DNA from 4 places in the Shewanella inventionis genome. Region 3 is predicted to be linked to each of the others. Evidence: predicted binding sites of a transcription regulator. Region 3 holds the regulator's gene; each other region holds the start of a gene.
The links. The regulator sigma-54, encoded in region 3, starts transcription at its own class of promoters, with help from an activator protein. The targets are predictions, from matches to a motif close to GTTGGCACGNNNNTNGNNT.
Positions count from the first base shown of each region.

Region 1: a site for sigma-54 is predicted at 1,365-1,383, ahead of K8B83_RS09160 (flagellar hook-length control protein FliK). Genes of this name have one in related genera too.
Region 2: a site for sigma-54 is predicted at 1,009-1,027, ahead of K8B83_RS11450 (YccF domain-containing protein). Genes of this name have one in related genera too.
Region 4: a site for sigma-54 is predicted at 1,242-1,260, ahead of flgB (flagellar basal body rod protein FlgB). Genes of this name have one in related genera too.

Region 1 is NZ_CP082926.1:2,021,492-2,027,562, reverse strand. It holds gene K8B83_RS09160 (flagellar hook-length control protein FliK) at 1-1,204, opposite strand, end outside; gene fliJ (flagellar export protein FliJ) at 1,439-1,885, opposite strand; gene fliI (flagellar protein export ATPase FliI) at 1,889-3,229, opposite strand; gene fliH (flagellar assembly protein FliH) at 3,226-4,296, opposite strand; gene fliG (flagellar motor switch protein FliG) at 4,379-5,425, opposite strand; gene fliF (flagellar basal-body MS-ring/collar protein FliF) at 5,418-6,071, opposite strand, start outside.
Region 2 is NZ_CP082926.1:2,569,827-2,575,897, forward strand. It holds gene K8B83_RS11445 (EVE domain-containing protein) at 1-443, opposite strand, end outside; gene K8B83_RS11450 (YccF domain-containing protein) at 537-947, opposite strand; gene K8B83_RS11455 (1-aminocyclopropane-1-carboxylate deaminase/D-cysteine desulfhydrase) at 1,169-2,122, shown strand; gene K8B83_RS11460 (hypothetical protein) at 2,301-2,474, opposite strand; gene K8B83_RS11465 (ChrR family anti-sigma-E factor) at 3,076-3,768, opposite strand; gene K8B83_RS11470 (sigma-70 family RNA polymerase sigma factor) at 3,761-4,423, opposite strand; gene K8B83_RS11475 (LON peptidase substrate-binding domain-containing protein) at 4,570-5,160, opposite strand; gene K8B83_RS11480 (lipocalin family protein) at 5,219-5,770, opposite strand; gene K8B83_RS11485 (chemotaxis protein CheV) at 5,957-6,071, shown strand, end outside.
Region 3 is NZ_CP082926.1:1,184,524-1,190,594, reverse strand. It holds gene lptC (LPS export ABC transporter periplasmic protein LptC) at 1-133, shown strand, start outside; gene lptA (lipopolysaccharide transport periplasmic protein LptA) at 120-698, shown strand; gene lptB (LPS export ABC transporter ATP-binding protein) at 695-1,426, shown strand; gene K8B83_RS05455 (RNA polymerase factor sigma-54) at 1,570-3,054, shown strand; gene hpf (ribosome hibernation promoting factor) at 3,080-3,367, shown strand; gene ptsN (PTS IIA-like nitrogen regulatory protein PtsN) at 3,370-3,813, shown strand; gene rapZ (RNase adapter RapZ) at 3,810-4,673, shown strand; gene K8B83_RS05435 (HPr family phosphocarrier protein) at 4,693-4,962, shown strand; gene K8B83_RS05430 (hypothetical protein) at 5,276-5,467, opposite strand; gene K8B83_RS05425 (hypothetical protein) at 5,723-5,875, shown strand; gene K8B83_RS05420 (transposase) at 5,895-6,071, shown strand, end outside.
Region 4 is NZ_CP082926.1:1,996,328-2,002,398, forward strand. It holds gene K8B83_RS09020 (chemotaxis protein CheV) at 1-261, shown strand, start outside; gene K8B83_RS09025 (CheR family methyltransferase) at 324-1,157, shown strand; gene flgB (flagellar basal body rod protein FlgB) at 1,294-1,692, shown strand; gene flgC (flagellar basal body rod protein FlgC) at 1,695-2,111, shown strand; gene flgD (flagellar hook assembly protein FlgD) at 2,135-2,914, shown strand; gene flgE (flagellar hook protein FlgE) at 2,974-4,347, shown strand; gene flgF (flagellar basal-body rod protein FlgF) at 4,595-5,338, shown strand; gene flgG (flagellar basal-body rod protein FlgG) at 5,350-6,071, shown strand, end outside.

The DNA of each region.
Region 1 (6,071 bases), 840 kb from region 3:
CGTCTGAAGCCGAATTAATGTTGACGGCCGACTCACCAACACGCTTTCCAGCAACAGAATCTAACACGACAGAAAAGTCAGCTTTTTCAAGCGATTTTACACCTGCTAGATCAGGCTGAATATTGCCATCAATACGACTTTTATCACCCAAAATATGTTGTGACTCAACAGATAAGCTTGATGTCATTAACGCTGCTGATTGTTGTGGATCATTTGCTGTTGGCTGCAATGCAGGATTCAGTTTTGCCGTGTTGCTCATATTCATGGCTTGGTTTGGGTTATGCACACTCGCGGCAAGCACATTGTCTAGCTCGCTTTGTTGGAGAGGATTAAGCACGCTACTGGCAATATCATCATGGGCTAACTCTGCCTGCGCTAATTCTGCCATCGCTAAAATAGATTCATCAATCACTGGAGCTTGTAAATTAAAGTCGCTAACTAGCTCGCTAAGTTCTTTTATATCAAGCGCTTGAAGTTCTTTAACTGAAAGTTGACTATAAGTGGTTAAACTGGATATTTGCTCAGAATTAAGGGTAGCGATGGCCTGTGAAGAGCTAGTAAAATGACTGTCTAGGTGGATAGTCTCTGTAAATAACTCATCGGCCTCAGTTGATGCTGAATCAGCAAAATCAATATTGTGTTGTTCAAGCGCGATTTGTTCAAGATCGATTTGCTCTAGCTCTATTGATGTGAGATTTAAAGGCTCAAGCTTTGTATCTATGACTTCAAGCTTTGTATCTACGGCTTCAAACTTTGTATTTATGACTTCAAGCTTTATATCTATGACTTCAAGCTTTGTATCTATGACTTCAAGGCCATTTTCAATGGGTTCCAATGTGAAGTTTTTTCCGATGTAATTGCCTTGCTTGTCAATAAGCGGCAATTCATTACCGTCACGATGATGGCGCTTCCCCAATGAGTCAGCCATATTCAGTTGAGCAAAAATCATCTCTGCATCAGTATTATCTTGCGATGATTCAGCACTTTCACTGAGTTCAACTTCAATATCTACATCTTCAATCTGTTGTTCTGCCTGCGCAGGAGCAAGCTCGTCTGCTGCAGGTTTAAAAGAGTTTTTTTGCTCACTCGCCTGATTAAAAACAGATAAGAATGACGTGTTTTCAACATCTTGCTTGCCAATCTTTGCACCTACATCAGCATTTTGATTGCTGTTGCTCAGTAAGATATTGCTCATCTGCTGCATAATCGGCTCCACTTATATCAGATCAAGTTTGGTGTGTTTTCATCACGCATTGGGCAGGCGACACAAATGGTGTTATCTAGCCTAACAGCACTCAAAATGGCAAATATACCCGCTCTGATCACTGTCACTTCCATGACGAATATTTTCATTAAAGAGTATTAAGCAATTTAAATGCCATTTACGCGAATGTGTAAGACAAAACAATATTGGCAGGAGATAGAAAATAACTAACTGTTACTTTATTTTGTTTCTAAAATACTGTTGCATGGCAAACTCGTCAGACATTTTTTGCTCGCGCTTAGTCTCTGCAATTAAGGCTTTATCAGCTTTTTTGGCCAACAGCATTTCAACCGCTTTGCGCTTTTGCTGGGTTTCTTGCCAGTGCTGCTGGCGATATCCAAGTTGCTTTTCGCCGTCTTTTACCACGGCAAGTTGTTGGTTAATCGCTTGATCGACTTGTTTAATAAATTGATGAAATTGATGATATTGATTAGCACGCAATGTGGTGCCAGTATGGCCTTCCATTTGTTTCATGTAATCCAAACGGTAGTTATTTAATGCATCAAGTTGTCCTTGACGCTTTTGCCTCTCAAATTGAGCGGCTTTTAATTGCAAAGCCGCTTTTTCTTCTGCGGCAACCGCTAATTTGAGTACAGTAACTAAAGGATCCGTTTTAGCCATACATTAACCCTGACACTGAGCGGCAATTTGCTTCAGCATTGTTTTGCTGTCGTCAAAACTCACTGGATCTTTAAAGCCCTGACGTAAAAACGCATTCATAGCAGGTTGTAAACGGATCGCGTTATCGATACGCGGATCGCTGCCTTGCGCATAAGCGCCAATAGAAATCAAATCACGATTTTGCTGGTATAACGAATACATTTGTTTTACCCGGCGCATGGCTTCTAAATGATCTGGACTTATCACCATAGGGGCAACACGGCTAATTGACGCTTCCACATCAATAGCAGGATAATGCCCAGAGTCAGCCAGTTGGCGAGACAACACAACGTGACCATCTAAAATAGCCCGCGATGCATCTGCTATCGGGTCTTGTTGATCATCACCTTCGGTGAGCACTGTATAAAATGCAGTTATTGAACCTTGCCCTGGCCCGCCATTACCCGCTCGCTCTACTAACCTAGGTAACTTAGCAAACACAGACGGTGGATAACCTTTAGTCGCTGGCGGTTCGCCAACGGCTAACGCCACCTCACGTTGCGCTTGTGCATATCGGGTTAAGCTGTCCATTAACAGTAATACGTCATAACCTAAATCACGAAAATACTCCGCAATCCGAGTCGATGTTTCACAGGCCCGCAAACGCATTAATGGTGATGTATCGGCTGGAGCGGCAACCACAACCGAACGCGCGCGGCCTTCTTCGCCTAAAATTTCTTCAATAAACTCTTTAACCTCACGGCCACGTTCGCCGACTAACCCCACCACAATAATATCGGCGGTAGAGCCACGGGTCATCATCCCTAACAGCACACTTTTACCCACACCAGAGCCTGCAAATAATCCCATCCGTTGGCCTTTACCAACAGTGAGCATTGAGTTAATGGCCCTAACACCCACATCTAAAGGTTCGGTGATCGCTCTGCGAGATAAAGGATTAATGTTCGGCCCATGGCGAGCAGCTTGTTGGTCTGTGTTCAGTGGGCCTAAACCATCTAGTGGTAAACCACTGCCATCGAGCACTCGCCCAAGCAAGGATAAGCCAACATGTAAACTCGATTGTTCACCTAGCGGCTTAACTCGTGCACCAGGTAATACTCCGCGAAGCTCTTCAATTGGCATTAAATAGAGTAGTTTGTCATCAAACCCTACCACTTCGGCAACCAATTCTCCTGCCATGGTTTCGATAGAGCATAAACTCCCTACAGGTGCGCGGCATCCGGTCGCTTCAAGCGTCAACCCCACCACGCGGACCAATTGACCACTGGCAACTGGGCGCACTGGCGATACTTTTTTATGATGAACAGCAAATTTATTCAGCAGCTGTTGTTGACGAGACGTCATCCGTTATCCTTAGCGATATCATCTTGCTCAGTTGCTTCGACAGCCTCATCTTGCGCAGCGTCATCAGGAAGGGTTGCATCTTGTATGGAGGTATCTGAAGCCTGCTCTTGTTCGGCGGCCGTATCAGGTTTTGGGGGAGTATGTTGCTCATTAGGCGCTAACGATACTGCAGACTCGGCATCATCTGCTGGTTCATTGGCTGTAGAGTGCTTATAAGCAGATAAATCTTCAACTTCAGATACTTGATAATTCTCAGTGCTCAATTTGAGATGTTGAGCATTTTTAGCCAGTTGATTTGCCTGTGCGTCTAATTCACCAAATACTTGCTCAATGCGCTGCTCTACGCGCAAGTCTACCGACGAGCGAACGCTTTCTATAACACAATCGCCATTGGATAATGTGGGGTCAATATCGATTTGCCATTGATGCTGCTCAAGCTGTTCAGTTGGATAACTGTTCGACACGATTTCGGCATCGTGCTGATTTAAACGAAGCTTTACCACTTGTTCTTTTAGCGGCAGGGCGTCAACACCTTGACGAAGTGCAGTTAAAATATGATCAGGATGGGTTTTTAATTCATGGCCAATAACGGATTTAGCTAATTGTATTGTCATTGCTAACAACTCAGCTTCAATCTCAGCATCTAACACAGACAATGGCTGTTCAAACTGCCTGATCAATTGTGAAAGTTGTTCTATTAATTGATTAACCGCCACTTCTCCGGCTTCAAGACCTTGTTGCTCACCTTGAGTGAAACCTTCAGAGTGGCCTTGCTCTAAGCCTTCTAATCGCCCTTGCTCTAACCCTTGTTGGTATCCCTCTTGTTTACCTTGTTCAAACCCTTCTTGTTCTGCCGCGGCTCTGATATCTTCAATTTGCGCCATGGTTGGCGGAGACATTGATTTTTCAGGTGTGGTGGGCTTTGCCTGGTAAGGTTTTGAAGATTGACCAAACATGTTAGAAGGCTCTTGGCTAGTATCCCGTGTAATATCAGGAAGCTGCCAATGACTGAACTCAACCTCATCATCGACACTGAGGACATTTTTAGACGATTTGGATTCAGTCATAATCAATCACTTGTATTGTTGAATAAATTAGCTATTGGTAATAACGGCAATCAATTGCTATAAAGCCGTTTGGGCTTCACGATTATAAGAACTCGTCGCCACCGCCACCGCCTAACATAATTTCACCACTGTCGCTGAGACGACGCGCAATAGATAAAATCTCTTTCTGTGCCACTTCGACTTCACTGATACGAATTGGCCCCATGGCTTCAAGATCGTCTCGTAATAATTCTGCAGCACGTTTAGACATATTGCCAAGAATTTTCTCTTTTAAGGCTTCGTCAGCACCTTTAAGTGCCTTCATAAGCACATCTTGCTGTACTTCACGTAACAAGGCCTGGATACCGCGGTCATCAACATCGATAAGGTTTTCAAACACAAACATCATATCTTGAATTTGCTGAGCCATTTCTTCGTCAGACTCGCGCATGGTTTCCATGATTTGACTCTCAATACCGGTATCGAGGTAGTTCATGATGTTTGCAGCGGCTTTTAAGCCACCCATTTTCGCCGCTTGAGCACCACCTTGACCAGCAAATTGTTTCTCCATAATGTCGTTCAACTCTTGCAGTGCAGCGGGTTGCACTTCTTCAAGATTGGCAATACGCATCATTAAATCTAAGCGGGTATTTTCAGGGAACTGGCTAAAAATCTCTGCAGCTTGATCGGGCTCAAGGTACGACAACACAATCGTTTGGATTTGCGGATGTTCGTTTTGAATAATGGTCGCAACTTGGCGGGCATCCATCCATTTCAACGAATCAAGGCCTTTAGCACCGCTGCCCATAATGATTTGTTCAATCAAATTACCGGCTTTGTCTTCGCCTAATGCGGCGGTTAATGCTTTACGCACAAACTCTTCGCTGTTAAAGCCAATTGAAGAGAATTTTTGAATATCATCTAAAAATAACTTGTGCACACCAATGACTTTTTCCTGGCCAAAGTCATCCATTGCCGCCATCGCCATACCCACTTTTTGCACTTGCTTAGGCTCTAGGTGTTTTAAAATCGAAGCGGCGTCGGCCTCACTTAAGCTGAGAAGCAAAATCGCGGTTTTTTCAACACCAGTCAATGACTCTGGGTCAAATGCTGCGGGTTTTGCTTTTTCTTTGTCTTTTTCATTAGCCATTGTCTTGTAACCAATTCTTAACTACTTGAGTGGAAAGCTCAGGCTCATTGGCCACGAGTGCTCTAATTGCTTTAATCATATCATCATCTTTATGCAAATTAGGTATTTGAATTGAACCATCATCTGCATAACTGTATTCAGCCTCTTTGGTATTAAGCATACCTAAGGTATCAGCAGCATATTGATCTTCAATTTCGGCCAACTCATGACCAGGACGTGTTTCGGCTGGCATGTCAGTGCCTTGTGGATTAGTCAGCTTTTTCAGCATTGGGCGAACCACAGCTAAAAACAACACTAAAATGAGCAATGCGCCTAACGCCAACCTAATTGCGCGCCAAAACCAGGGTTGCTCCCACATATCTGGCTCAGGTAACTCTTCAATTAACTGGTCCATAAATGGCACTGTTACCACCTCAAGTGCGTCACCACGTTGAGTGCTAAAGCCTACCGCGCCCTCAAGTAAACGACGAATATTGGTTAATTCTTCTTCGGTGCGTGGCACCCGCGACACTTGGCCATTTTCATCTACCTGACCCGGTTTAAAGTCAATCGCTACCGACACACTCACACGGCGCACCACACCAATTTGCTGGCGAGTATGGCTTATCGTTGTGTCTAACTCGTAGTTACGAGTCGCTTCTTTAGA
Region 2 (6,071 bases), 1.4 Mb from region 3:
ATATGAGCAAATTCATCAGCGCTGACAGGTTGAACGCTTAACCGTGCACCTTTGGTCACTAATACCATGTCTTGTAAAGCCGGGTCACTTTTGAGTTGTTGTAAACTGACTATCTGATTCAGTTTTGCAGTAAATTGAATATCTACTTGCCACCACCGCGGTTTGTCTGGCTCTGACTTAGGGTCAAAGTAGCGAGATTGTGGATCAAAAGCACTTTCATCAAGTGTAGGCTGGCTAACAACTGTGGCAATACCGACAACACCTGGCACTTTGCAACTAGAATGGTAAAACAACACTTGATCGCCATGTGTGATTTCATCGCGGATAAAGTTCCTTGCTTGGTAATTTCGAATACCTTGCCAAGCCATTGTATGATTTGGGCTATCACGTAAATCACCAATACTGATGTCATCGGGTTCGGACTTCATTAACCAATATTTCATACTTTACTCTTTTATATTCATTTTTTGGCATATTATCATCCGCACACTAAAAAGCCGACTACGAGATGTAATCGGCTTTCACTAAGAGGTTGTTTATACGGGCTTGGTAACGATAGTTTGACCAATTGGCGTTAAGCTTAATAGCGCTAACTTAATGTGTTGTATTGCAAACGGGATACCAATGATAGTGATAAAACAGGCCAGGGCATGGGCTAAATGACCAATCGCCAACCAAATACCAAAGAATAAAAACCAAATAACGTTACCAATTAAGCCAAAGCTACCGGTGCCAAGATCTTCATGGCCGGTTAAATGCTTGCGGTTAACGCTTTCTTGTCCAAATGGCCAAAACGCCATTTCACCAATCACAAAACATGCACGACCAAATGGAATACCGACAATACTGATAAAGCATAAGAGTCCGGCAAGCCACCAGGCTAAGCCCATCACAAAACCGCCCAAAACAAACCAAGCAATATTAAACAGTAAACGTAAAAGTGACATTGTTTTTCCTTATTGAAATCTAAAAATTCAAAACGGGTACTGAACTGACTTAAGTTTAACTAAGCGATATTTATGCCAAAGTTTTAACTTATTGATTATAAATGTTTTACTGTGATTTTAATAAGGAGGGAATAACGCACGTTAGTGAAATCGTTAAATCAATCGGTGAGTTTTATCATTTATTAGTTAAAATACTCAAATCAAGTATTTAGAGAGCGCCAATGTTTGCTATAAGCCCTGTACAACCAATGCTATTTGAACAAAGACCTATCTTTGTCAAACGAGATGACTTATTACACCCTGACTTTAGCGGTAATAAAGCGCGTAAGTTTTATCATTTTTTATCGCAAGATTATGCGCATATTACCCAACTTGTCGGTTCGGGTTCTGCCCAAGCAAATTCGTTATATTCGATGTCAGTGCTGGCTAAACAACAGGGTTGGCAATTTGATTACTATGTCAGTCATATCAGCGATTTTATTCTCCAGCACCCTAATGGAAATTATGCAGCAGCTATTGCCAATGGCGCTAATATTATTGAAGTCGGCCAACTTAAGTTAGCGGATAAATATCAGCAGATGCATTTAGATGACGTCGTACAACATATTGTTGCATCTGACTACAATAACAAAAACTCATTGTTACACATCCCTGAGGGTGGGCGCTGCGAGTATGCTGAAGCGGGTGTTGCCATATTAGCAACAGAGATTATTGATTGGGCAAGATTACGTAATACCAAAGCATTAAAAGTATTTTTACCTTCAGGCACAGGTACAACTGCAGCGTATTTAAATAAGCAGTTGCTACAACAACAGACAAACAACAATATTAATATCGAGGTATTAACTTGCAGTACAGTTGGCGGGGATGATTATTTACGCCAACAATTTTCTCAATTAGTTGCTCAAGAGTATTTTCCAACCATAGTGAATGACGGGCACAAATACCATTTTGGAAAATTAACGAAACGTTGTTATGAAATGTGGCAAACGGTGTGTCAATCTGGAATTGAATTTGAGTTGTTGTACGATCCGGTTGGTTTTTTAGTGTTAAAACATTATTTACAGCAACATTCGCAGTGGGCCGACGACATCGTGTATGTACATCAGGGTGGGGTTTTAGGTAATCAAACCATGTTACCTAGGTATCAGCGTAAATTTGGCTATTCTGAATAAATCAGAAAACGATAGACAGTTAACAACTAAATAAAAGTTAACGTTAGAGTGAGTGAGGTGTAATAGGGGGAGGTTCATTTTGCTCTGTTTTAATAAACATCGGTAAGTGAGAGGAGAATACCGAGAAATGAGTTTATTAAATAACAGAGCAAATGATTAACGCTAGGCGTTAGGAGTATTACTTATTTGCAGTAATTAACCATTTCATGAAGTTTAGTGCTTCAGTACGCTTTGAAAAGGTTTTTTTGTTTTTACCTAGGCTGTCAGTAAAAGCAATTGAATTTTTGTTTGATGAAATTGAATTAACTGGAAAGCTAACTGAAATTTCATGTCCATTAATGTTGTATGACATATGCCACACTCCTTATTTTTGCTATTCACCCTTGGGTGAGAAAATTGTTCAATAAAATATCCTTGGCATTTTTTAGTGGTGCGAAAGATTAACTTGTCGAGATTTAACTTAACCTATTCTGAACTCACTAATCAAGTGTTGTGATATAAATAGTTGATTAAAGTCAGGTTAACTTGTGATCACAATCAATCATCTGGGTTAACTTACAACTAGAATAACGTTTCACTTAACTCAGTAAGTTGAACATAATCATGTGACAAAAGCATGACCAATACAGTTTGTTTTTAAATTTTACAAACATTGGTGCTATGTCATGAGTATGTACAGAAGCTTGTCTTGGGTTTACGAAGGAAGTTGAGCAGACTTACAGGTAGGTAACCAAAATTAACAAGATTTTAAATCTGTGTAGATTCTATACTCACTTTTCATTTATAGCAACAACGTTTTTCTAAAAAAATACAAACAACATGCAATTTGTACGTATTTTAATCGATAAAAAGTAGAGCTGTAACAAAACACGTGATAAGTAGATGTTTTTAATCGCGATACGCTGTAGCTGATAAAGACACGTATCGCGATTAAAAAAGTTACATCACTTGCGTTAATACAATAAGTCACCAATTGGATTAAGTAACTTGCTTATTCCTTTTGTGAAATATAACGGAGCATCAACGATGGTGTAACACAAACAGCCTTCGGTAGTTTTAGGTGAATGCTCGTGGTTTTGGTCTAGCAGCATAAAGTCACCAGGTTTGTAAGTGTTGTAGCAATCACTAAATTCACCCGCTAATAATAGGGTTAACTCTGAACCTTTGTGAGTATGGTCTGGTATTTCACCATTGGCTGCAATGTGTAATAAGCTTGCTCGAGCTTGTGGTTCGCCAGTGTCTAGTCGTAACCTACTCACCTTACCAATACCTTGCCATCCACTTGTAATCTGCTGTTTAAAAACACGAGGTAACATGTATTGTTGCCCCTTAATGGTGACGCTATTGTCTGCTACCAAGGAGGATTGTGGTTTCGTTTTTACTTCGGTGTCTAATGAATCGAGAGTATTATTTAAAAACTGATTCAGTAGATCATCAAGTTGCCCATGTTGCTCAATAGAGGCAGGTTGAATGGTTTGATTTTGCTCAAAATGCTGCTCAGAAAGTGCAAGTGTCATCTGATCTAATTGCTGCTGACAGTGTGCACAAAACTCGGCATGGGCTGAGATGGCGATAGACATAGACAGAGGCAATTCGCCTTTTGCATGGAGAGACAGCAAATGCTGATCTGGGTGGTAATTAATCATAATGTTTCTCCATAAAGCTTTTTAATTTTTCTAGACCTAGTCTGAGCCGTGACTTAACGGTTCCTATTGGGATATTGAGTTTGTCTGCGAGTTCTTGTTGTGTGAGTTCTTGCATGTAAATACCTTGCACAACTTGACGTTGCAATGGCGGCAGTTCTTCGACATGTTGCAGTAAACTGGCCGACAGTAAAAAATCGTCGTCATTATTTTCAGCGTCATCAGACTCAAATAGTGGCCAAATGTCGTCACCAAATGCATCTTCACGGTTGTGTTGCACTTTGCGCAGCATGTCAAAACACTGGTTGCGCATGATGGTGAACACCCATGTACTCACAGCCGCTTTGTCAGCATTGTATAGATGTGCTTTGGTCCACACTCGTGACATGGTTTCTTGCACCAAATCCATTGCCAAGCCTTGTTGACTTAATCGCTGAACCCCAAAAGAATTGATTTTTGGAGCAAAATGCGAAAACAGTTTTGCAAATGATGTTTTACATCGGTTGTTAGCAACGAGCATCATCAACTGCGCAAGCTCATCTGTGAGCGGATTAGGTTCGTCTGAATTCATAGCACCACTTCGTTGATTAGAATATCTTAGTGAAAGATTTCCTTTATCATAACGAGTTTGACTACTTTGTGATTGAATATTTTCCATTTTTTCACTCATATCCAGTAAATCACGATGAAGCATAGTATTTATGCCGTTTATGCTGCCTATAAAACAACCTTGGAAGATCGTTTGACATCACGTTATATTGAGTAATACGCTGGTGAGCGATAAGTGGATCAGGAAAGCCGGAATTATTTTATGATGTCGAGCAAAAATGATTTTGCTAAAAGATGATCATGGTTATTAATGCACTGATATTTTTGGCTGGCACTTAAAGGGATTATCTCTAACCAACGTTGACAAACCCAGGCGATATCATTGAAGTCGCTTTCACTGTAGTGGGCTAAATGTTGTGGGTATTGCTGTAATAATTGTTTTAACGTATTACTGAGAAATTGATCCTTATCCCGCGCTTGTGATCGTATGTGTGGTTGAGCACTGTTTTCATCAATAATATTACTTGGCCAGCCGTCGATGAGTGTGACGTCTGCTCTCTTAAGCCCATCATCTTCTACTGTTATGTTGTTAATTTTGAATGTTTGTTTACCTTGAACACAGATCCCTAATAGACCATCCTCAAGCGTTTCAAAATCAATGATGTGTGTCAAAGTGCCAATTGGCATAATGGTTTTTTTGTCATCAGACAGCATGCAAAGTCCAAATCCTTGGCCACTTTTGAGTGATTCAGACACTAATCTTTTGTATCTTGGTTCAAAAATGCGCAGTTGCGTATACCCTTGTGGGAGTAAGCAAATGGGTAAAGGAAAAATGGGGATTATCATTACAGCCTCTGGGTAAAATAAAACAATGTTTCTGGGTTAATGTACGTGTTTAGTGTAATTATCGATCACCTTGATTAACCCATATGAGCTGATCTTCACTGATTGAAAGGGCATTAAGTTTGCCAATGAAGCGCTGTTTTATGGTTGGATTTATGTTAGGTGTTCGAGATAAAATCCATGCGTACTTGTTATTAGGTCCAATCACTAATGAGTCTGTATATAATCCTTGTTCATTTTGCACTACGTCGTGGATTTGATAAGCGCCGTAAAATGGCCCAAAGAAAGACACCTTGAGTAAACCTTTGTCATCACCGTCAATAAAGTACGCTTTGCCTTCTGCTGAATCCCATTGCTGCTCGTCTTGTTTAAATCCTTTATTAATCACCACCACTTTGTCACCGTCAATGCTGTATTGCGCGGTCACATTGGTCATTCCACGTTCAAATGAATGATCCAGCCGGGCAACTTCATACCAGGTACCAAGGTACTGGTTTAGTTGAAACGGTTTAACGACATCAACAGGTTCATCAATGACGGTGCAGGCTGATAGCCCAAGCGCGCAAATGCCAAGAAATGGTAAGGTGATGAGATGGCGTAATGACGTTTTCATGGTTAACTCCGTTTCTACAACAACAGTATTTAATGTCAACTATACGACGCAACGGGTTGGTTTGATCTTGAATTGGCCGGTTTAATCTTATTTTGTCGGTTGTGTCATGCTTACAAAGTCCTTTTATAGGCCAATTTTTAGTATAATAAAGCCGATTGTTATTGTTAAGTTTAGGTGGTTTGTTTCATGAATAAAGTGCTAGATACGGTAGACCAACGTACCCAATTAGTCGGTCAAAACCGTTTAGAGCTGTTGTTATTTCGCATTAGTTCAACACAATTATTCGCGATCAATGTGTTTA
Region 3 (6,071 bases):
AGGCAGTTCACAAGATATGGTGTATATCAAAGGTAAAGGGTTTATGATTCAAGGTTTAGGCCTACATGCTGACTTGAATTCGCAAAAATTATCGCTACTAAGCCAAGTAGAAGGAACATATGAGTCACAATAAACGACATCGCGCCAATGCCGCTGTGCTATTGAGTGGTTTACTTTGTATGCTGAGCATGCCAGTAATGGCCAAACAAGGTGATCTAAAGCAAGAGCTAAAAATTGCTGCGGTGAGCCAGTCTGCCGACATTAAAAACAATCAAATCGTCTTTAACGGCCCAGTTACTGTTGTGCAAGGTACAATTAACATTAATGCCGATGAGCTACGCGCTTTTACACCAGAAAATAGCGCGTCAAAACGCCTAATCGCCACAGGCAAACCAGCAACGTTTTCTCAAGAATTAGATGATGGCAAAATCGGTACAGCCAGTGCTAACGAAATCAGCTATGACCTTGCCACAACCACGCTAACCCTAACCGGTAATGCTAAACTCGACCAAGCTGGCAGCCAGGTAACGGGCAACCTGATTAAATACAATATTAAAGCCCAGGAGCTCATCGCTGAAAGCACGGGTAAAGGCCAAGATCGTGTTATCACCATTATTCAGCCTGAAAACTTCCAAGACGAGTCAGCACCTAAACAAAAGCTGCCCGAGATCCCAGTTAACAAGCAGATTAAACCATGACCCAAATTACCCTAACCGCTGAAAACTTAGCCAAAAGCTACAAAGCTCGCCAAGTCGTAAAAGACGTAAGCTTAACTGTTAAAACGGGGCAAATAGTAGGTTTATTGGGCCCAAATGGCGCCGGTAAGACAACAACGTTTTATATGGTTGTTGGATTAGTTAAAAGCGATAAAGGCCGTATTTTAATCGATAACGATGATCTAACATCAGATCCAATGCACCTAAGAGCCCGCAAAGGTATTGGCTATTTACCGCAAGAAGCCAGTATTTTTCGTAAACTCACCGTGCATGACAATATCATGGCCGTGTTACAAACGCGCAAAGAACTCAGTAATGATGAGCGCATTGAGCAGCTTCAACACCTTCTTGAAGAGTTTCACATTACCCATATTCGCGACAGCCAGGGTATGTCGTTATCGGGTGGTGAGCGTCGGCGTGTAGAGATTGCCCGAGCATTGGCTGCCAACCCCAAATTTATTTTACTTGATGAGCCCTTTGCCGGTGTTGACCCTATCTCTGTTATCGACATTAAAAAAATTATTCAACAGCTTAAAAGCCGTGGTTTAGGGGTACTTATCACCGACCATAATGTGCGCGAAACACTTGACGTATGCGAGAGAGCTTACATTGTAAGTCAAGGAAATTTAATTGCAGAAGGCACACCTGATGAGATCTTGAGCAATCAACAAGTTCGAGCTGTGTACTTAGGTGAACAATTCAAGCTATAGTTAAGTGATAAGTCTTTTAACCTATCTAATTCATTGCGTTGAACGATACCGAAATAGCGTTATATGACACCGACGTATGTGGCAATCCACTACAGTTATCGAAATTATTATTTTTATGGAAATCATCTAGGGATAAGCGGTAAATGAAAGCGTCACTCCAACTTAAAATGGGTCAACACCTAACTATGACCCCTCAATTGCAGCAAGCCATTCGCTTGCTGCAATTATCTTCATTGGAGCTACAGCAAGAAATCCAACAAGCATTGGACTCAAACCCACTGCTTGAAATAGAAGATGAATTTTCTCAAGCCAAAGATCCATTAAAAGAAAGCCGAGATCAATCAGACACCGACTTCAGTGACAATAGCAATGTCAGTGTAGAAAAAGACACTTCAACCGTCGACACCACTGAATCTATCAGTAAAGAAACCATGGACGATCTCCCCATGGATACCACATGGGATGAAGTCTACACCGCATCACCCATGTCTGGTTCAGGCAGCGCCAGCATGCGTGACGACGATATGCCTTTTCAGGGTGAAACCACCGAAGGGTTATATGAACATTTAGAGTGGCAAAAAAACTTAACCCCGTTTTCAGACACCGACCTTGCCATTGCAACAGCCATCATTGATGCCATCGATGAACGCGGCTATCTCACCCAAAGTACAGAAGAAATACTAGAAGCAATGGGCGATGAAAGCATTGAACTTGACGAGGTACAAGCGGTACTGAAGCGGATCCAACATTTTGATCCCGTAGGTGTAGCTGCGCGCGATCTCAGTGAATGCCTACTCATTCAGCTAGCTCAATATGCCGACTCAACCCCACATATTGATAATGCGCGCATGCTTATCAAAGACTATTTAGATTTGATTGCTGGCCGCGATTTTAGGTTATTAATGCGTAAAACTCGTCTAAAAGAAGATGAACTACGCGATGCGATTACCCTCATTCAGTCACTTAATCCTCGTCCAGGGTTATTGATTACCGCAACTGAAGATGAATATGTCATCCCTGATGTCACCGTGTTTAAAAAGAACGGTCGTTGGGTTGTTGAATTAAATCCAGACAATATGCCCAAAATTGGTGTTAATCAACAATATGCGGCCATGGCACGTAGCAGCAAAAACCCGTCAGATACCCAATTTATTCGTGGGCATTTGCAAGAAGCAAAATGGTTTATCAAAAGCCTTGAAAGCCGAAATGATACCCTATTAAAAGTAGCCAATTGTATTGTGCAATTCCAACAAGGGTTTTTCGAATACGGCGAAGAAGCCATGAAACCCATGGTACTAAACGACATTGCAGAAGCAGTCGAAATGCACGAGTCGACCATTTCGCGTGTCACGACACAAAAATACATGCACACCCCACGAGGGTTATTTGAACTAAAATACTTTTTCTCCAGCCATGTCAGTACTGACGATGGTGGAGAGTGCTCATCAACAGCAATCCGCGCCTTTATTAAGAAGCTGGTCGCTGCAGAAAACCAGAAAAAACCACTTAGCGACAGCAAAATGGCAGAACTTCTGGCAGAACAGGGCATAAACGTTGCTCGTCGTACGATTGCAAAATACCGTGAGGCAATGCTAATCCCGCCCTCAAACCAACGTAAGAGTCTATAATTTTACTCAACAATGGAGATGTGTAATGCAAATCAATCTATCTGGGCATCATGTTGAAATAACCGAATCTTTACGAGAGTACGTTCAGGAAAAATTTTCAAAGCTTGAACGGCACTTCGATCAGATCAATAATGTTCACGTTGTGCTCAACGTAGAAAAGTTACAACAAAAAGCAGAAGCAAAAATCAGCCTAAAAGGCGGAGAAATTTTTGCCATGTCAGAACATACCGACATGTATGCAGCAATAGACGCCCTGATAGACAAGCTCGATCGTCAGGTAATTAAACACAAAGAGAAGTATACAAAACACTAACGATGGAACTTTGTACCATCCTGCAGCCGGAATGCACCACCTGTGCCACACCGGGCAGTAAGAAAAAGGTACTGGAACTTATCAGCGATATCGTCGCTGCCCAGTACCCGACCCTATCTTCGCAAGAGGTTTTTGAAAGTCTCCTCGCGCGGGAAAAAATGGGTAGCACAGGTATAGGCAATGGTATCGCGATACCTCATGGCCGATTGACAACAATCGATCACCCTATTGGCATTTTTATAAAATGTGAAGAGCCAATCCAGTTTGATGCTATCGATAAACAGCCTGTAGATATACTGTTTGCTTTGTTAGTGCCAGCCGATCAGTGCCAGCAACATTTAAGTACCTTGTCATCAATGGCGCAAAAGCTCAGCGACAAACAAGTACTAAAACAGCTTCGTAAAATCCACGACTCAACTGAACTCTATCAGGTAATCACCGCATGAAACTCGTCATCGTATCTGGGCGGTCTGGCTCAGGTAAATCTGTCGCCTTAAGAGTGCTAGAAGATTTAGGTTATTACTGTGTTGATAATCTCCCGTTGCCACTTATCGGCACGTTACTGGCGCAATTAAAAGGCAGTAATGACTTGGTGGCCATCAGTGTCGATGTTCGTAATATTGCTGAACAAGGCAAAGTGTTACAAGAGCAGCTGGCGATGCTACAACCTGATACCGAGATAACCAGTTTCTTTTTAAACTCCAGCGACAAAGTTTTACTTAAACGTTACAGTGAAACTCGCCGATTACACCCGCTATCAAAGAATCAAATTTCGCTTCAAGAAGCCATCAAGTTAGAAGGCCGCTTATTAGAACCTATCGCCAAAATTGTCGATCACTATGTTGATACATCTGCATTAAATATTTACGAGCTTAGTGACCAAGTAAGACAAATATTGCTTGGCAGTGTAGATAAAGAATTAGTGATTAATTTTGAGTCCTTTGGTTTTAAGCATGGTATGCCCACCGAGGCTGACTTTATGTTTGACGTGCGCTTTTTACCCAACCCACACTGGGAAATTGAACTAAGGCCTTTTACAGGTCTTGATGAGCCAGTACAAGAGTTTCTTGGACGTCAGCCGTTAGTTAATAAGTTTATTTGGCAAATCGAAAATTTATTCGAGACCTGGATGCCACACCTAGAGCGAAATAATCGCAGCTACTTAACGATTGCAATTGGCTGTACAGGCGGGCAACATAGGTCAGTTTATATTACCGATCAACTGGCAAAACGGTTCAGGCAAGGCAGTAAGCACACTGTTAATGCACGCCATAGAGAGCTAAATATTAACGAAAATAACCCTTAGCCCTCGCGGAGCAGCAACAATGTTAGAACGCCAAGTCACTATCTCAAATAAATTGGGTTTACATGCTCGTGCAGCGACAAAACTGGCCATGTTGGCCGCAGACTTCAACGCCCAAATCACATTAATCCAGGCAGATAAACAAGCCAGTGCAGCCAGTGTACTCGGGTTACTTATGCTAGAAAGCGGAATAGGTAAAATGATCACAGTGACAGCCACAGGCCCAGACGCAGAAGCCGCTTTAGACGCTGTGTGCAACCTAATTAACGACAAGTTCGACGAATGTTGCTAAAGCCAAACGCTAAAACCATTAAGTGCTTATTGCGTGGTAAGTTTAACCTCATGATATATAAGGTTAGTATGATTAACTTAATAAAGCCTGTGGTATAAATAAACAAAGATCTTTTATGTTAAGCGGGTTCCAATTCGCACATCTTATACCATCAGGCTAAATAAGTGATCAGAGATGGCGTAGGGAAAATCGCTTAGAATAAGGCATAATTTGCAGCTAGTTAGTTGTTCTACCTTCAAAATTTCTAACGACGCTATAAGCGATGTTAACCAGTAAGAATGATCACACTCTTGTGCTGATTGATATTGGTCGTTCACCAGTAATATTGCCTATGCAAGCAATACAGCGTCATTTCTAAGCCCGCAATCTCTAAGCTCACATTATCTAAGCCCGTAATCTCTAAGCCCGCAATCTCTAAGCTCGCATTACCTAAGCTCACATTATCTAAGCCCGCAATCTCTGAAAACGTCCTTATATTGTCATTAACGTGACCTTTTATTGCCATAAATACCAGCCATACTGCCCCCTCAATTGATACCAATACTTTGTGGTTAATCGATCTGCTCACCAAATTAGTGCAAATGCACCAATTAAATCAGAGGTCAATTTACCCAAAAACACGCAAAAATCAGTAAGCAATTGATATTAATCAATAAAAATATTTTAAAAAAGTTGGCACGAGCTTTTCATATAGAGCTATATACCTACTAAGTAGTAGTTTGTTTTTTAAGCGGTCCATTGTCAGTTGTAGGAGAAAGCGATGAATAAAATAAACCTAGGTAAAAATATCCAATCAGCAAATCACATCGTTGCCAAGCTGGTTGAACAATGCCGTCAAAACATTTTTTTCTTAGCGCATCTTGGTTGCAGCCAATGGGACGAAGTTGAAACTCGTTCGAACAAGTATAAATAAAGCGTAAGGAATGAATCGTATGAATACTTCAACTGCCAGACAATACCCAGCAGACTTTCAACATCAAGTCATCAACGAAGTTAAAGTGCACAATCGCCTGTTATCTGACGTTGCCAAACAATATGGTGTTTCTGCTAAAACAGTTTACAAATGGGTCAAATATAGCGAAAACCATAAAGCTGAAAATCGCGGAGCC
Region 4 (6,071 bases), 810 kb from region 3:
ATTGCCGCAGAAATGGATGATGTGTCGCAAGAGATCCCGTTAATTATTTCTGATATCGAAATGCCTGAAATGGATGGTTATACCTTAACGGCAGAAATACGTGACGATCCGAAACTGAAAAAGATTAAAGTGGTTTTGCATACTTCACTCAGTGGTGTGTTTAACCAGGCGATGGTTCAAAAGGTAGGGGCAAACGATTTTATTGCAAAATTTAATCCAGATGAATTAGCGGCTGCAGTCAATAAACATTTGAGCTTATAACTGTTTATAATGACAGAGAACAAAGTGCAAGCATGTTAAAGCTTACTTTTTAGGATAATAATGTGACAGATAAATCACTTGCTGAAGCAGAGTACAATCAATTTAGGCTGTTTTTAGAGCAGCACAGCGGTATTGTGTTAGGCGAGAATAAACAATATTTAGTGCGTAGCCGTTTAGCGCCTCTGATGGGCAAGCATAATTTGCCATCATTATCAGAGGTGGTTAAAAAGTCGATGAAACCGACTGAAAGACAACTGCGCGCCGAAGTGATTGATGCAATGACGACTAACGAAACGTTATGGTTTCGTGATCGTTACCCTTTTGACTTATTGCAAAATACCTTGCTACCTGAATACAGTAAACTGGGTCGCCCGATAAAAATTTGGTCTGCGGCGTGCTCCTCAGGGCAAGAACCTTATTCTTTAGCGATGACAGTGTTAGAGTATCAGCAGCGTAAGCCTGGTGCATTACCGGGGGGGGCAACTATTCAGGCAACTGATTTATCTCCGTCAATGCTTGAACGTTGCAAAAATGCAGAGTATGACAGTTTAGCATTGGCTCGTGGTTTGTCTGATGAGCGTAAGCGTCAGTTTTTTGATGCTTTACCGTCAGGCAACATGAAAGTAAAAGACAATGTAAAACGGTTAGTTAACTTTAGGGCGCACAATCTGCTTGAAAGTTATAGCTTATTAGGTAAGTACGACATTATTTTTTGCCGTAATGTGCTGATTTATTTTGCACCAGAGGCAAAAGCTAAAATTTTGCGGCAATTTGCTGCCGCACTTAATCCTAAAGGAATTTTGTTTCTGGGTGCGTCAGAATCTATTGCGGGTTTAACCGAAGAATTTAACATGGTGCGTTGTAACCCTGGGATCTACTACCAGAAAAAAGTATAGAAAAAATAATAGTTTACTTTGCCTTTCATGCCGGCGTTCGTCGGCATGTTCGTTTTTACTCTCCTTATACACATTATTTTTATTGTTGGCATAACCTTTGCTTTAATTCTATCAGTTAGCTGATGGAGGCAATTTTATGGCGATTAATTTCGATAATGCATTAGGTGTTCACCAATATTCATTGGGCGTGCGTGCTCAACGAGCAGAAGTGATTTCAAGTAATATCGCCAATGCCAACACACCTCATTACAAAGCGCGAGATGTCGACTTTGCATCAGCAATGCAGGCCGCAAGCTCTCATCAAAAGGGCTTGAGCATGAGCCAAACCACAGAAAAGCACTTTGACCTAACATCGTTAACTCAACAGCACGTGCAATACCGAGTGCCAGAACAACCTGACACAGGTGATGGAAACACAGTAGATACCCAAAAAGAGCAATCTGCATTTATGCAAAATGCGCTCGAATATCAAATGTCTTTAGGGTTCCTTGAAAGTAAATTTACTGGCATGCGTAAAGCACTGCGAGGTGACTAATCATGAGTTTATTTAATATCTTTAATGTTTCGGGTTCTGGTATGTCGGCGCAATCTGTCAGGCTCAATACCACCGCCAGTAACATTGCCAACGCAGATTCAGTATCAAGTAGTGTCGATAAAACCTACCGCGCACGCCATCCTGTGTTTGAAGCAGAATTAGCCAAAGCAAGTAGCCAACAAAATCAATCTCCTGGCGTGTCGGTCAAGGGCATTGTTGAGAGCGATAAACCTTTGATTAAAGAGTACTCGCCAGACCATCCATTAGCCGATGGTGACGGTTTTATATATAAGCCTAATGTCAATGTGATGGAAGAAATGGCCGATATGATTTCAGCATCGCGTTCTTACCAGATGAATGTTCAAGTAGCCGATGCAACAAAGTCGATGCTTCAACAGACACTGAGAATGGGTAAATAGTTTGATTTTTCAAGGAGGCCGCTATGAGCCTAATTAATTCTTACAGTCAGTCGTTGCCGCAGGTCTCTAGTAGTACGTCAAATACAAGCGCGGTCACTAAGAGCTCAGTACAAAGCACCACAACCATAACCGGTAACTCTTTTTTAGATTCGATTCGTTTACCAGAAGAAAGCGTAGTGCCTGAGGCAAATGATCAACTGCTAAAGCAAGAAGACTTTTTTGCTTTACTCAGTCAGCAGTTGTCTATGCAAGACCCTTTTGAACCTGTTGATAATGATCAAATGATTGCCCAAATGGCATCGTTTTCAACCGTTGATGGTATTTCAAACCTCAACGAAGAGATTTTAAACCTCAATACCGTGATGAGTTCAAGTCAGGCGTTACAAGCATCTGGTCTTGTTGGCCGTAAGGTGTTAATTCCGTCTGACACTGGCGCCATTTCGGCTGAAAGTTCAAGCATGAATGGTGTTATCAGTACGCCTTCTGCTATCGATACTATTTCAGTGAGTGTGCAAGATGCAACCGGACAGGTCATTAAAACCTTCACTGTCGATGGTAGTGCTGGCGGTAACATTGATGTGTCTTGGGACGGACTCGATAAAGATGGCTTGCCCGTTGAAGAGGGGTTGTACTCTATAAAGGCAAGTGGAAAAGTTGACGGTGAATCTCAAGATTTAGCCGTATCTACCTATGCTCATGTGAGTAGTGTGTCGTTAGGCACCACTGCAACAGGAGCTATTTTGAATTTGCGCGGTGTCGGCGGTATTAAGTTATCTGACGTACTCGCTGTATCTGAAACTTAACATTATCTGTGGTTTACGAAATAAACTTGTAGATTATGAATTAAACTTTGAGGTGAATTATGTCATTTAACATTGCACTGAGTGGTATTTCTGCCGCGCAAAAAGACTTAAACACAACAGCAAATAACATTGCTAACGTTAACACAGTCGGTTTTAAAGAGTCTCGTGCCGAATTTGCCGACGTGTATGCCAACTCGATTTTCTCTAACAGTAAAACGGCTGTTGGTGGCGGGGTGACAACCACCCAGGTTGCCCAACAGTTTCATCAAGGCAGTCTACAATTTACCAGTAACTCGCTTGATATGGCCATTAGTGGCGGCGGATTTTTTGTCACATCTTCTGGTGTGGGCACACAAGATTTGTCTTACACGCGTGCAGGTGCGTTTAAAGTTGACTCTGATAATTATATGGTCGATGCCGCTGGTAACTTTTTACAAGGTTTCCCTGTAGATGACGAAGGTAATTCAACCTCGGTTAGTTTAACCACCACCCAGCCTATCCAAATTCCTGACACTGCGGGTAGCCCGGTTAAAACTAGCCTTATTGAAATGCAAATGAACTTAAACGTGGGTGATGAAGCGTTAGACCCAGCTAGTTTTGACCCTGATAACTCAGACACTTATAACAACTCAACCTCAGTGACCATTTACGATTCACTTGGTGAGTCTCATATTATGACCACTTATTTTGTAAAACCCACTAACGCGTCACTTACAGGTGAAAGTAACTGGGTGGCATTTTATGCGGTAGATGGAGAGCCTGTAAGTGTGGATAGCGCCGGCACCTATAACATTGACGCTGATGGTGATGGTGCAGCGGACGCTACTCAAGCTACTGCTAGTGCAACAACCTCAGCTGGTGCCGCGTGGAATGGTTCGGTGATCACTTTTAACGACGTAGGTGCTTATACTGGTAGCAGTCCAAATCCAATCACAACCGTTACGCTTGGCTCTACTGGTGCCGGAGTATTGGATCCGGGCGCCGATGGCACTCAAACCATTGAAGTCAGATTTGATAACCCAACGCAATATGCATCACCTTTTGAAGTCACATCCCTAAGCCAAGACGGTATTACCGTTGGCCGTTTAACCAACGTAGGTATTGGCTCTGATGGCTTAATCACCGCAAGTTACAGTAACGGTTCAACCGTGCCATTAGCCCGCGTAGCGTTAGTGCGCTTTGCTAACGAGCAAGGCTTAACTCAGGTGGGTAACACGTCATGGAAAGCCAGTTTAGACTCAGGTGAAGCGTTAGCAGGTGAAGCTAACAGTGGTACGTTTGGTAGTATTCAGTCATCAGCACTTGAGCAATCAAACGTCGATTTGACCACAGAATTGGTTGATTTGATTTCAGCGCAACGTAACTTCCAGGCTAACTCGCGTACCCTTGAGGTGAACAACACACTAAACCAAACCGTGTTGCAGATCCGCTAAAAAATTAACCTAGTGTTACCGCTCTACAAGGTGTTGCCGTTGTCGGCAACACCTTGCCTGTTAAATTCTCCTCTCATTTATTTGCTGCAACTTTGTTGATTTTTTGACAGTTCGTTATCAACGCGTCTAATTTTTACCTATTTACATTCAAAAGCTTAAGTCTAATAAAACGCAAACAATACCTTTGGCACGATGCTTGCTTTGCTTTATGTATATTATTTTTGCAGAAAGTTTGACGGAGCAGCAAATGGACAAATTTCTTTATGTTGCCATGAGTGGCGCTAAGCAAGGCATGAACGCTTTGGCTGTGCGCGCTAACAACCTTGCCAATGCCAATACTGACGGTTTCAAGGCTGACATGACTCAAGCTCGCTCTATGCAGGCATTTGGCGAAGGTTTACCGAGCCGTGTTTTTTCAATGATTGAAAGCCCAGGTAGTAACTTTGAAAGTGGCCCAATAGTCACAACCGGCCGCAACCTTGATGTTGCCGTAAAAGGTGAGGGATGGTTAGCGGTTCAAGCAGCTGATGGCAGCGAAGCCTACACCCGAGCAGGCAGTTTAAAATTTGACAGTACAGGACTACTGCTTAACAGCAGCAACCGTCCGGTGATGGGCGATGCAGGGCCAATTGTATTACCACTGCCTATTGAAAAAGTCGAAATTGCCGCCAACGGGATTATTTCGGTGAGGCCACAAGGTGCGACCGCCGAGGTGATTGAAGAAGTCGCCCGGATCAAACTGGTTAACCCTGGTAATGATCAAATGATGCGTGGCGAAGACGGCTTGTTTCGTCTCATGGCGGGTGGTAATGCGCCAAACGACCCTAATGTTGAAGTAGAAAGCGGCGCGGTTGAAGGCAGCAACGTAAATCCTGTACATGAAATGGTTGCAATGATCGATATTCAGCGTCAATACGAGATGCAAGTCAAAATGATGAAGAACGCCGAAGAGATAGATCGCTCGTCGACTTCCTTGATGAGAATTAGTTAGGAGTAATTATTATGATTCCAGCGTTATGGATAAGTAAAACAGGTGTTGATGCCCAGCAAACTAACATCTCGGTGATTTCTAACAACGTGGCTAACGCCAGTACGGTTGGATTCAAGAAAAGTCGCGCGGTGTTTGAAGACTTACTTTATCAAACGGTTAATCAGGCCGGTGGTATCAGTGCTGACAATACAAAACTGCCTAATGGCTTAAACATTGGCGCGGGTACTAAAGTTGTCGCGACTCAAAAAATGTTTACCCAGGGCAGTATGTTAACCACCGACAACTCATTAGATTTAATGATTGAAGGTTCAGGTTTTTTTGAAGTACAAATGCCAGACGGTACAGCAGCCTATACCCGTAACGGTCAATTCAGCCTAGATGATACCGGCCAAATCGTTACCCCAGGTTCTGGTTATGTATTACAACCGCCAATAACAATCCCTGATGATGCGACAAGTATTACAGTGTCTGCTGAAGGTGAAGTGTCGGTGCAAATACCGGGCACCGCAGAAAGCCAGGTGATTGGCCAGCTCACCATGACCGACTTTATTAACCCATCTGGGTTAGATCCGCTAGGACAAAACCTCTACACAGAAACCGGTGCCAGTGGCACGCCTATTCAAGGTACAGCATCGCAAGATGGCCTAGGGTCAATTCGCCAAGGTGCGTTAGAAACCTCTAACGTCAACGTGACAGAAGAGCTAGTCAACTTAATTCAAGGTCAACGTATTTA